Regions from separate parts of the Paraburkholderia sp. SARCC-3016 genome, predicted to be linked through region 1. Evidence: predicted binding sites of a transcription regulator. Region 1 holds the regulator's gene; the other holds the start of a gene.

Region 1 (5,249 bases):
TCGGCCAACAGCTGACCGCGCTGAAAATGGATCTGTCGTCGGCCGAGCAGGCGCTCGCGCCCGCGCAAACGGGCCAGCCGGCCGGCGCGCAGGCCGCGGCCGGCGAAGCGCTGCGGATGCTGGCCGGCATGCGCAAGCTCATCGATTCCACGGTCGCATCGCTGCGCCGCATCGCCGCGGACCTGCGCCCGGTCATGCTCGACGACCTCGGCCTGCTGCCGGCGATCGACTGGCTCGCGCGCGACTTCAATCAGCGGTACGGCATTCCGGTCGAGCAGCATATCCACGCAGAGCAGACGAATTTCACGCGCGAGGCGGCCACCGCGATTTTCCGCATCGTTCAGGAGGCACTGAACAACGTCGCGCGTCACGCCGACGCGACGAACGTCCGCTTGCGGCTCGCGACCGACGAGGGCCTCTGCACGCTGCAGGTCGTCGACGACGGGCGGGGCGCGGACGAGCCGCCCCGCTGGCCCGGCACGCAGCACCAAGCGGAGCTGGGCAGGACTTTCGGCCTCATCGGCGTGCGCGAGCGCGCACGCATGCTTGACGGAACGGTTACTATCGAGACAGCGAAGGACAAGGGCTTTATCCTTACCGTTTCCTTTCCGTTACGCGCGGTACAACAGGAAGAGACGCTCCTATGACCCGGGTTTTGATTGCCGACGATCACGCGATGGTGCGCGACGGATTGCGCCACATCCTGCAGAGCGCAAGCGGCTTCGAGGTCGCCGGCGAAGCATGCGACAGCATCACGACCATCGCCTTGATCCGCAAGACGCCGGCGCAGATTCTCGTGCTCGACCTCTCGATGCCCGGCCGCAACGGCCTCGAGCTCATCAAGCAGATCAGGGAAGAAAAACCGGAGCTGCGCATCCTCGTGCTGACGATGCATGCGGAACAGCAGTATGCGGTGCGCGCGTTCAAGGCCGGTGCGTCCGGCTACCTGACAAAGGAAAGCGCCAGCGCCGAACTCGTCGGCGCCTTGACGAAGATCGCGTCGGGCGGCGTCTATGTGAGCCTTGCGATGGCCGAGCGGTTCGCGCAAAGCCTGAACGAGCCGGCGGACACATTGCCGCATCAAAGGCTGTCCGATCGCGAATTCGACGTGTTCCGCCGCATCGCCGCTGGTCAGACAATTACCGAAATCGCCCAGGCGCTGTGCGTGAGTTCGAAGACCATCAGTACATACAAAATGCGCATCCTCGAAAAGATGCAGATGCCGCACGAAGCCGCGCTCGTGCGTTACGCCATGCGCCATCAGCTGTTCGACGATCAGGACGAAGCCTGACGCGCGAGACCCGCCCGGGACGCGGCCGTTCCGTTCCCGCTCTCCCCGTGTAGGAAACCGCCTACAAAAAACCGCAGCGCCCTACTCGAACTTCCACCGTCGCCGATTCTTTTTTGAGATAGCAGCGACGATACTGCGGTGCATGGATACCGATGTGCACCGCGCCCCCCTCAAAGTGTTTCTCGTCGAAGATGCGGCGAGCGTCCGACGCAATATCGCGCAACTGCTCGAACTGCTGGCCGGCGTGCAGATTGTCGGCGAAGCCGAAGACAGCGAAACGGCGCTCGACGCGATTCGCGCGTGCCGTCCCGATGTCGCGGTCATCGACCTGCGGCTTTCGGCCGGCAGCGGCATCGAACTGATTTCGGCGCTCGCGAAAAGTCTGCCCGACATTGTGACGATCGCGCTGACGAATCATTCGGGAGCGGCGTTCCGCGCCGCGTGCAGCAAAGCCGGTGCGCATTACTTTTTCGACAAGACTGCCGAGTTCGACGCAGCGTGCAACACCATCCGAGACCTTTCGTTAGCGCGCCGGCGGCGCGCCATTGATTAACGAGGAGCCGATCATGTCATTCGCACTCGCCGAACAGGCCGCGCCATATGCCGCGCCGGCCCACGCCTTCCATCAGATTCATCAGGTCGATCCGTCGCCGGGCGCCGAATCCGGCAAGCGGACCGCCGTGCGTTGCTCGGGCTGCTCGATGCGCTCGGTCTGCATGCCTGCTGGCCTCTCCGCCGCGGAGCTCGCACAGCTCGATGCGGTGATCTGCACGACGCGCCCCGTGCATCGCGGCGAGGCGCTATACCGCGCCGGCGATGCGTTCCAGAGCATCTACGCGGTGCGCGTCGGCTCGTTCAAGACCATCGTCATGCATCGCGACGGCCGCGAACAGGTCACGGGCTTTCAGATCGCGGGCGAAGCGCTCGGTCTCGATGGCGTATGCACGAGCCGCCACAATTGCGATGCGATCGCGCTCGAGGACAGCGTCGTCTGCGTGATTCCGTTCATGCAGCTCGAAGCGGTCTGCCGCGAAATACGCGCCATGCAGCATCACGTGCACCGGATGATGAGCGGCGAGATCGTGCGTGAATCGTCGCTGATGATGCTGCTCGGCACGATGACCGCGGAACAGCGCGTGGCAGCATTCCTGCTGAATCTGTCGAAGCGTTTCAAGGCGCTCGGTTATTCGCAGTCCGAGTTCAATCTGCGCATGACACGCGAAGAGATCGGCTGTTACCTCGGCATGAAACTCGAAACCGTCAGCCGCATGTTCTCGAAGTTCCAGCGCGAACGGCTCGTCGATACGCGCGGCAGGCAGATCCGCATCGTCGATCTGGAAGGACTGTCGCGCGTTTGAGCACATGCCTGCGCAAGCGGGCTCGCCGACGCCGCGCTCCTGCAATCGGCACTTGATGTGCGTCAATGGCGCTATGGCGGCTTTCTTTAAAGTGGTGGCGAAAAGGAGCCCACGTCTATGCCAGCAATACATTTGCGCCTGATCGCAGCCTGCCTCGCCGTGTCGGGCTTCGCCGCAGTCGGCGCGGCGCACGCGCAGCGCGTCGAGCCCACGGAGCTCGTCGATCAGCAACACTGCATGTTTTGCCACACGTCGGACGCCCCTTTTCTCGCACCGGCGTTTCATCAGATCGCCGAGCGATATCGCGACAATCCTGACGCGATCCGTATGCTCGAACAGAAGCTGCGTGCCGGCGGCCGCGCGCATTGGGGCGACATGCCGATGCCGGTTTCCGCCGAGCGCGGCGGGCCGCCGCTGTCCGCCCAAGACGCGCATACGCTCATCGAGTGGGTCATGAGTCAGTGACTCGCCGGCCGCGCCTGAATCTCCGTTGCCGCTGCGCGACGACACTCCACACCGGAAGAGCCATGCGAATCACCGTACATCTCGACACCTTCGACTGCGCGGACCCTTCGGTCTACGCCATTCTGTGGCTCGACCTGGCGGCGCGCAAATGGTCGCGCGAAGGCCACGCGGTCATCGATCTGCCGGAATGGGGCGAGTTCGAAATCTCGGGTCCCGATACGCGCATCGACGGGCAACATACGGGACACGCGCTATGCGTGCTCGAAAAGCTCGATCTTTCACACGCTCAAGGACCATTCGAAGGAGAAAGCGGCCGCGCGCTGTGGTACCGCCGCGCCCATCACGCGCCGATCGTCGGACGGTGGCATGTGCAATGCCTCGACAGCACGGGTTCGGCGCCCGAGCACGGCGTATTCGCGGACGACCAGATGTAATCGCCTGCTAATGCGCGCGCGCTGTCGCCCGCCCCGCGAGCGTGGCGAGTTCGCGCTCGGCCAGATCGAACGCACGCTGCAGCGCGAGGCGCGGAACTTCATCGGAACAGTGCTCGAGCGGCTTGAAGCCCGATGTTTGCAGCAGCAGATCGAGGCGCACGTCGTAGACCGGGTGGCTGCTGCGCGGACGCAATGCCTCGATCGCAAGATGGCAGCCCGACAGCAGATTGCTATAGCGTTCGAGGCGCACGAGCTGCGCTCCCGCTTCACCTTCGAGTTCACGCGAGCCGGCAAAGCCGAGATACACGATCTGCATGCCGATGCCCATGATGCTCCTCCCAACGTAGCACATTGCCATTCACGCAATCGGCGCCGTTCTGGCGTCCTGGCGGGCATCTGCTGCGTTCCATCATGGTCCGATCCTTTGCGCGGGTCTTGACGTGTGTCAATCGGCCGACGACGCGCTGACTCATCCGGGCGCGCTTGACGTACGTCAAGGGCCGCCGGTGGAGACCGTGTCGAATAGGTGCATCGGCGCAGGCGAGCCACGTGGACAGAAGCCATCGCATGGCCGCGTCCGATCCATTGCCGGCAAGCCATGGTGGAGGAACCTATGACCACGCTCGACGAGCCCCATTCGACCCGGGCCGCGGACGCACGGACAAAGTTGCTCGACATCGTCCGCACACTCGCCGACGAATCGCGCGCAGCCGAGGCCAATGGCGATGCGGCAGCGCGGCACGGCTCCCCCGTTCAGGTGACGCTCGATACGCAGTTCGAACGGGATCTCGGGTTCGACAGCCTCGTCCGTGCGGAACTGCTGACCCGGATCGAAGCGGCTTTCGGCACGCATCTGCCGGTCGACGCATTTGCTTCGGCGAGAACGCCGGCCGATGTGCTTGGCGCGCTCGCCGACGCGTCCGAGGTGTCGCCGCCCTCGACAGGCACGCCGGTGCATACGTCGCCTGCAAGGCTCGCGGACGAACGGCTCGATACGCCGCACGCGGCCGCCACGTTGTCCGACGTGATTCGATGGCACGCCATGCGTCATCCGGACCGTACGCATCTCGTGATCGTCGACGAAGCCGGCCGCGAAACGCCGGTCAGCATCGGCGCGCTGTACCGGCAGGCCTTGCTTGCCGCAGGCGGCTTGCGCTCGCTCGGTATCGAGGCCGGCGACAGCGTGGCGCTGATGCTGCCGACGGGGCTCGACTACTTTGTCTGCTTTACCGCCCTGCTCTTCTGCAACGCGATTCCCGTGCCGCTCTATCCGCCTGCCCATCGCAGCGAACTCGAAGATCATATGCGCCGCAATATCGCGATCCTCGCGAATGCGCGCGCAAAGGCGCTGATCGCCGCGGGCGAAGTCAGCCTGATCGCCCGGCTGCTCGCGATTCAGGTGCCGACGCTGCATCACGTGTTGACGCCGCAAAAGATCGCACCACAGCCGATGCCGGCGCCGCTTGCGGCGCACGCCGACGACATTGCGTTGTTCCAGTACACGTCGGGCAGCACCGGCGCACCGAAAGGCGTGATACTGAGCCACCGGAACCTGCTCGCGAACATTCGCGCGATGGGCGAGCGGATGCACGTCACTGAACAGGACGTGCTCGTCAGCTGGCTGCCGCTGTACCACGACATGGGACTGATCGGCGCGTGGCTCGCGCCGCTTTATTACGGATTCCCGCTCGTCGTGATGTC
Region 2 (5,249 bases), on a different contig from region 1:
TCGGTCAAGGTGCTGTCGGGCGGCGAAAAGGGCCGCATGATCTGGGGCAAGCTGATGCTTGGCCGCCACAACGTGCTGCTGATGGACGAGCCGACGAACCATATGGACATGGAGTCGATCGAGTCGCTGCAGATCGCGCTCGACAAGTACGACGGCACGCTGATCTTCGTGTCGCACGACCGCGAATTCGTGAGCGGCCTCGCGAACCGGATCATCGAAGTGAAGACCGACGGCACGTTGAACGACTTCGGCGGGAACTACGAGGATTTCCTCGCAGGGCAGGGCGTGCAGTAACGGTTCATCGGCATCGCTACGGGCAAGATTGGGCGCCCGTAGCGCGTGCAGCGGCGCCTCGCGCAGTTCGCGCTACTTCTCCGGCGCCTGGTTTGTCGACAGTATCGTGCTCAGTTTGGTGCCGCCCGCGGCTTCGCAATCGACGGGCGTCGAAGCGTTCCACTTCACCGCAATACCATGTACCACGGGCCTGACCATGCGCCATGGCCAGAAGCCGAAGTGTTGTGCGCCGCCGTATTCGATGATTGCATCCGCGCCGCGCATACGCGCGTTCTCGGCCAGCTTCGGCAGGATGTCGCTGACGCCGCCATAAGTCCCTTTTCCCACCTTCAGTTTCCTGACGACCGTGTATTTCTGGTCGGCGGGCGGCAGGTGTGCGAAGAAGCAGAAGTCGCCGAGCCCCGAGGGAAGCTCGGCAGCGCGGTTGCCGGGCGTCGCGGACGTCGGCAGATCGACCTCGCCCGCGTCCCCGGTCTGTGCATCGGCGTCCGCCTGTGCCGCGCTGGCCGCCATCCCCGTCGCCAGCGACGCCGCTAGCAAGGTAGATCCGATCATTTTGTTCATGGTGTGGTCTCGATGCCGGTTCGCACCGGCGTTTTGTGGTGCCGAATTGTAAGTTGGCGTCGCAAGATTCGCTATAGGAACGCTGCGGAGTGTCGCCGTGGATATCGGACCCGCTTATCGCAGCGCGGGCCTTTGTCTTGCTCGCTTGATCGTGATGCGAATCCCGGCCTGCTCAGGGCGCTTGAGTAAAATGTGTGCGACCGAAGCGCCGCATCCGAGACAAGGAACGCACCGACATGAAGACCTACGACCAGTTCTACATCGACGGCAAATGGCTGAGCCCGTGCGGCACCGGCACGATCGACGTGATCGACTCCGGCACCGAAGCGGTGATGGGCCGCATTCCCGAAGGCATCGAAGCGGACGCGGAAGCCGCGATCGTCGCGGCGCGCGCCGCCTTCGACGCCTGGGCCGCGACGTCGCCGCAACAGCGCGGCGCGTACCTGCAAAAAATCGCCGACAACCTCAAGACCCGCACCGACGAACTCGCGCAACTGATCTGCGGCGAAGTCGGCATGCCGATCAAGCTGTCGCGCGCGATACAGGTCGGCGGGGCGGTACAAAACTGGCACGCGTACGCCAAACTCGCGGGCGAATTCGCGTTTGAAGAGAAGGTTGGCCATTCGCTCGTCGTGCGCGAACCGGTCGGCGTCGTCGCGGCGATCACGCCGTGGAACTATCCGCTCAACCAGATCACGCTGAAGGTGGCCGCGGCGCTCGCGGCGGGCTGCACGGTCGTCCTGAAGCCGTCGGAGATCGCGCCGCTCAATGCGTTCGTGCTCGCCGAGGCGATTCACGAAGCGGGCTTGCCGGCCGGCGTTTTCAACCTTGTCTGCGGCTATGGGCAGGTGGTCGGCGAGGTGCTCGCGTCGCACCCGTCGGTCGATATGGTGTCGTTCACGGGCTCGACGCGCGCGGGCAAGCGCGTGTCCGAACTCGCCGCGGCGACTGTCAAGCGCGTCGCGCTCGAATTGGGCGGCAAATCCGCATCGGTGATTCTCGACGACGCGGATTTGCCGGCCGCCGTGAAAGCGACCGTCGGCGCATGCTTTCTGAACTCGGGGCAGACGTGCTCCGCGCATACGCGCATGCTCGTGCCCGAAAGCCGCTACGACGAAGTGCGCGCGCTTGCGAAAAGCGCGGCCGAAAGCTATGTGCCCGGCGACCCGCGTCACGACAGAACGCGCCTCGGTCCGCTCGCATCGGCCGCGCAGCAACAACGCGTGCAGCAGTACATCGCGCGCGGCATCGAAGAGGGCGCGGACCTCGTGACCGGCGGGCCCGGCATGCCGGACGGCATACAGCAAGGCTTCTTCGCGAAACCGACCGTATTCGGCCGCGTGCATCCGAAGGCGACGATCGCGCAGGAGGAAATCTTCGGCCCCGTGCTGACGATTCTCACGTTCAAGGACGAAGACGAAGCGGTCCGCATCGCGAACGACTCGGTCTATGGTCTCGCCGGCGCAGTATGGGCGGGCAGCGACGAACGCGCGCTTGGCATCGCGCGCCGGATGCGCACGGGGCAGGTCAATATCAACGGCGGCGCGTGGAATGCGGCCGCGCCGTTCGGCGGCTACAAGCAGTCGGGCTATGGCCGTGAGAACGGCACGTATGGTCTCGACGAATATCTCGAGTACAAGGCAATGCAACTCGCCGTCAACAAGACGACGTAACGCGCCGCACACGCGTTCGATGCGGCGTTCAGCCGCATCTGCGCGCGCGTGTTTGTCACACTTGACAAAGGTCAATAGCGCAAACGCCGCAGCGCCCGACAATCGCTTCGAACACCAACGAATCGAAACGATAGCGGGGCAAGGCAATGAAGAAGAACAGAACCGGAATGGCGCTCGCAATGGCGGGTGCCACGCTGATAAGCGCGTTCGCGACCACCGCCGCACACGCCGACGACACAGCCAGCGGCCCAGCGTCGGCCGCGAGCACGGTGCAAAGCCCGGTCGAGGGCGGCATTCATGCGCGCGATGTGCTGGTCCGTTTGCGCGGTATCAGCATCATGCCGCAGGTCGGCACGAGCAGTACGTTGTCGACGCTCAACGTGAACGTCAACAACGCGATCGTGCCGGAGCTCGACTTCACGTACATGATTCGCGACAACATCGGCGTCGAGTTGATCCTCGCGACATCGCGCCATCAGGTGACGTCGAACCTGGGCGCGCTCGGCGGCGTGAACGTGCTGCCGCCGACGCTGCTGCTGCAGTATCACTTCAACCATCAGGGAAAGATTCGCCCATACGTCGGCGCGGGCCTCAACTACACGTATTTTTATAACGACGGCCTCAAGGCGGGCGGCCAGTCGATTGCCGTGAGCCGCAGCAGTTTCGGCCCGGCGCTGCAGGCCGGTGTCGACGTGCAGATCACGAAGACGCTGTTCGTCAACGCGGACATCAAGAAGATCTGGATGAGGACCGATGCGACGCTAGGCGGGGCATCGATCGGCACGCTGCGTATCGACCCGCTCGTGGTCGGTCTCGGCGTCGGGATGAAATTCTGACGGGGTACTGCCCGGCGCGCGGATCGGCCCCGCGCGAGGCGCGGCTCACATCTTGTCGTACTTGAAGCGCATGGCGGTGCCGTCGCGTTCGATCCGCTCCCATACCGAGCGCTTCTCGTCGTCGGTCATGAAGACCCAGTTCGCGACCTCGGTCGCCGTGCGGCCGCAGCCTTTGCACACTTCGTCGAAGAGCGTGGAGCAGACGCCGATACACGGGCTGTCGGGGAGGTCGTGAAGATTCGAAGCCATCGGGAACGAGGTGAAAAGCGCGGGCGGTCCGATATGGTAAACGAAAAGCCGAGGCGCCCATTCTCGCCACCGATCGGCTGCCGGAAGGCGCGAATGCGCGGCTAACCATCGAGCAGCGAGTAACCCGAAGGAGCGTTCAAGCGAGCCGAACGCTCAACGTCCAGCCACGACCTGCCACACGAGCGCGGCATTGAGCGCGACGATCGCCGCCGCGGCCAGCCATGCCAACACGAGCGGCACGCGCCTGACGCGCCAGCCGCGCATGAGCCGCGAGTCCGAGGCGAATCGCACGAGCGGCACGACCGCGAGCGGCAACTGCAGGCTCAGCACCACCTGGCTTGCGACGAGCAGCTGGTTCGACCCGTGTGGGCCGAATAGCACGACCGCGACCAGCGCGGGTCCGAGCGCGAGCCCGCGCGTGAGCAGCGCGCGCTGCCAGCGCGGCAGCGTGAGACGCATGAAGCCTTCCATCACGGCCTGTCCCGCGAGCGTGCCCGTCACCGTCGCATTCATGCCGCATGCAAGCAGCGCCGCCGCGAACAGAATCGCGGCCCAGTGCGACCCGACGAGCGGCGCGATCAGCGCCTGCGCGTCGGCGAGGTCGGACACGTTGCGATGGCCGTGCGCGTGAAAGACCGCGGCCGAGACGATCAACAGTGCTGCGTTGATCAGAAACGCCACCGATAGCGCGCCGAACGTGCCGACATTGGCGCGCTTGAGTACCTGGGCGATCGCCGCGTCGTCGCCGTCGGGCACGGACTCCTTGACGAGCGCCGAATGCAGATAGAGGTTGTGTGGCATCACGGTTGCGCCGAGTATGCCGGCCGCGAGCCACAGCATGCCGGCGTCGCGCACGATGCGCGGGTCGGGTACGGTGCCCGCGAGCGCCGCGTGCCAGTCCGGCTGGGCGAGCGCGAGTTCGACCACGAAGCACATGCCGACGAACAGAATCAGCGCGACGACGAACGCCTCGAGCGTGCGCTGGCCGTGCCGCTGCAGCGCCAGCATCGCGAACGTGCTGACCGCCGACAGCAGCACGCCGACGGTCAGCGAGACGCCGAGCAGCATCTGCAACGCGACCGCGCTGCCGACCACTTCCGCGACGTCGCACGCGATGATCGCGATTTCGCTTGCGATCCACAGCGCGAACGCGGTGCGGCGGCTGTAGCGTTCGCGGCACAGCCGCGCAAGATCGCGTCCGGTGACGACGCCCACGCGCGCCGAGACCCACTGCAGCAGCATCGCGGTCAGGCTCGACAGCAGCACGACACTGAGCAGCTGATAGCCGTAGCTCGCGCCGCCGGAGAGCGCGGTGGCCCAATTGCCGGGATCCATATAGCCCACCGCGACGAGCGCGCCCGCGCCGATGAACGACAACCGGCGCGCGGGCCGCGGCGGCATGCCGTCGGACGGGTGGCGGCGCGTCGGATGCAGCGCGAACGGATTCGTGTTCATCAAGGCCCTCTTCGACATGAGCCAGATAGCGAGGCAAGCGCCATGCCTGTGCGGCAGCCGGCGCGCAGCGCTTTTATGACAGTCTATAGTGACGGGCATCCGGCATCAGGTGCGATTCGAGGTAGACACGCGCCGATAACCCGATAAAATTGCGCCCATTTTCCCGGTCGCGGCGGGT

Evidence for each region. The regulator FNR, encoded in region 1, switches genes on or off when oxygen is low (the NO sensors DNR and NnrR bind a similar motif). The targets are predictions, from matches to a motif close to TTGATNNNNATCAA.
Region 2: the regulator FNR is predicted to act here: its motif matches at 2,593-2,606, upstream of QYH69_RS10525 (OmpW family outer membrane protein).

What each region holds. Positions count from the first base shown of each region.
Region 1 is NZ_JAVHZD010000004.1:201,323-206,571, reverse strand. It holds gene QYH69_RS06285 (PAS domain-containing sensor histidine kinase) at 1-647, shown strand, start outside; gene QYH69_RS06280 (response regulator transcription factor) at 644-1,291, shown strand; gene QYH69_RS06275 (response regulator) at 1,434-1,844, shown strand; gene fnr (fumarate/nitrate reduction transcriptional regulator Fnr) at 1,858-2,649, shown strand; gene QYH69_RS06265 (c-type cytochrome) at 2,767-3,114, shown strand; gene QYH69_RS06260 (DUF3564 domain-containing protein) at 3,177-3,548, shown strand; gene QYH69_RS06255 (hypothetical protein) at 3,556-3,876, opposite strand; gene QYH69_RS06250 (AMP-binding protein) at 4,162-5,249, shown strand, end outside.
Region 2 is NZ_JAVHZD010000008.1:157,628-162,876, reverse strand. It holds gene QYH69_RS10540 (ABC-F family ATPase) at 1-294, shown strand, start outside; gene QYH69_RS10535 (hypothetical protein) at 367-858, opposite strand; gene QYH69_RS10530 (aldehyde dehydrogenase family protein) at 1,095-2,531, shown strand; gene QYH69_RS10525 (OmpW family outer membrane protein) at 2,678-3,367, shown strand; gene QYH69_RS10520 (DUF1289 domain-containing protein) at 3,413-3,616, opposite strand; gene QYH69_RS10515 (Nramp family divalent metal transporter) at 3,770-5,071, opposite strand.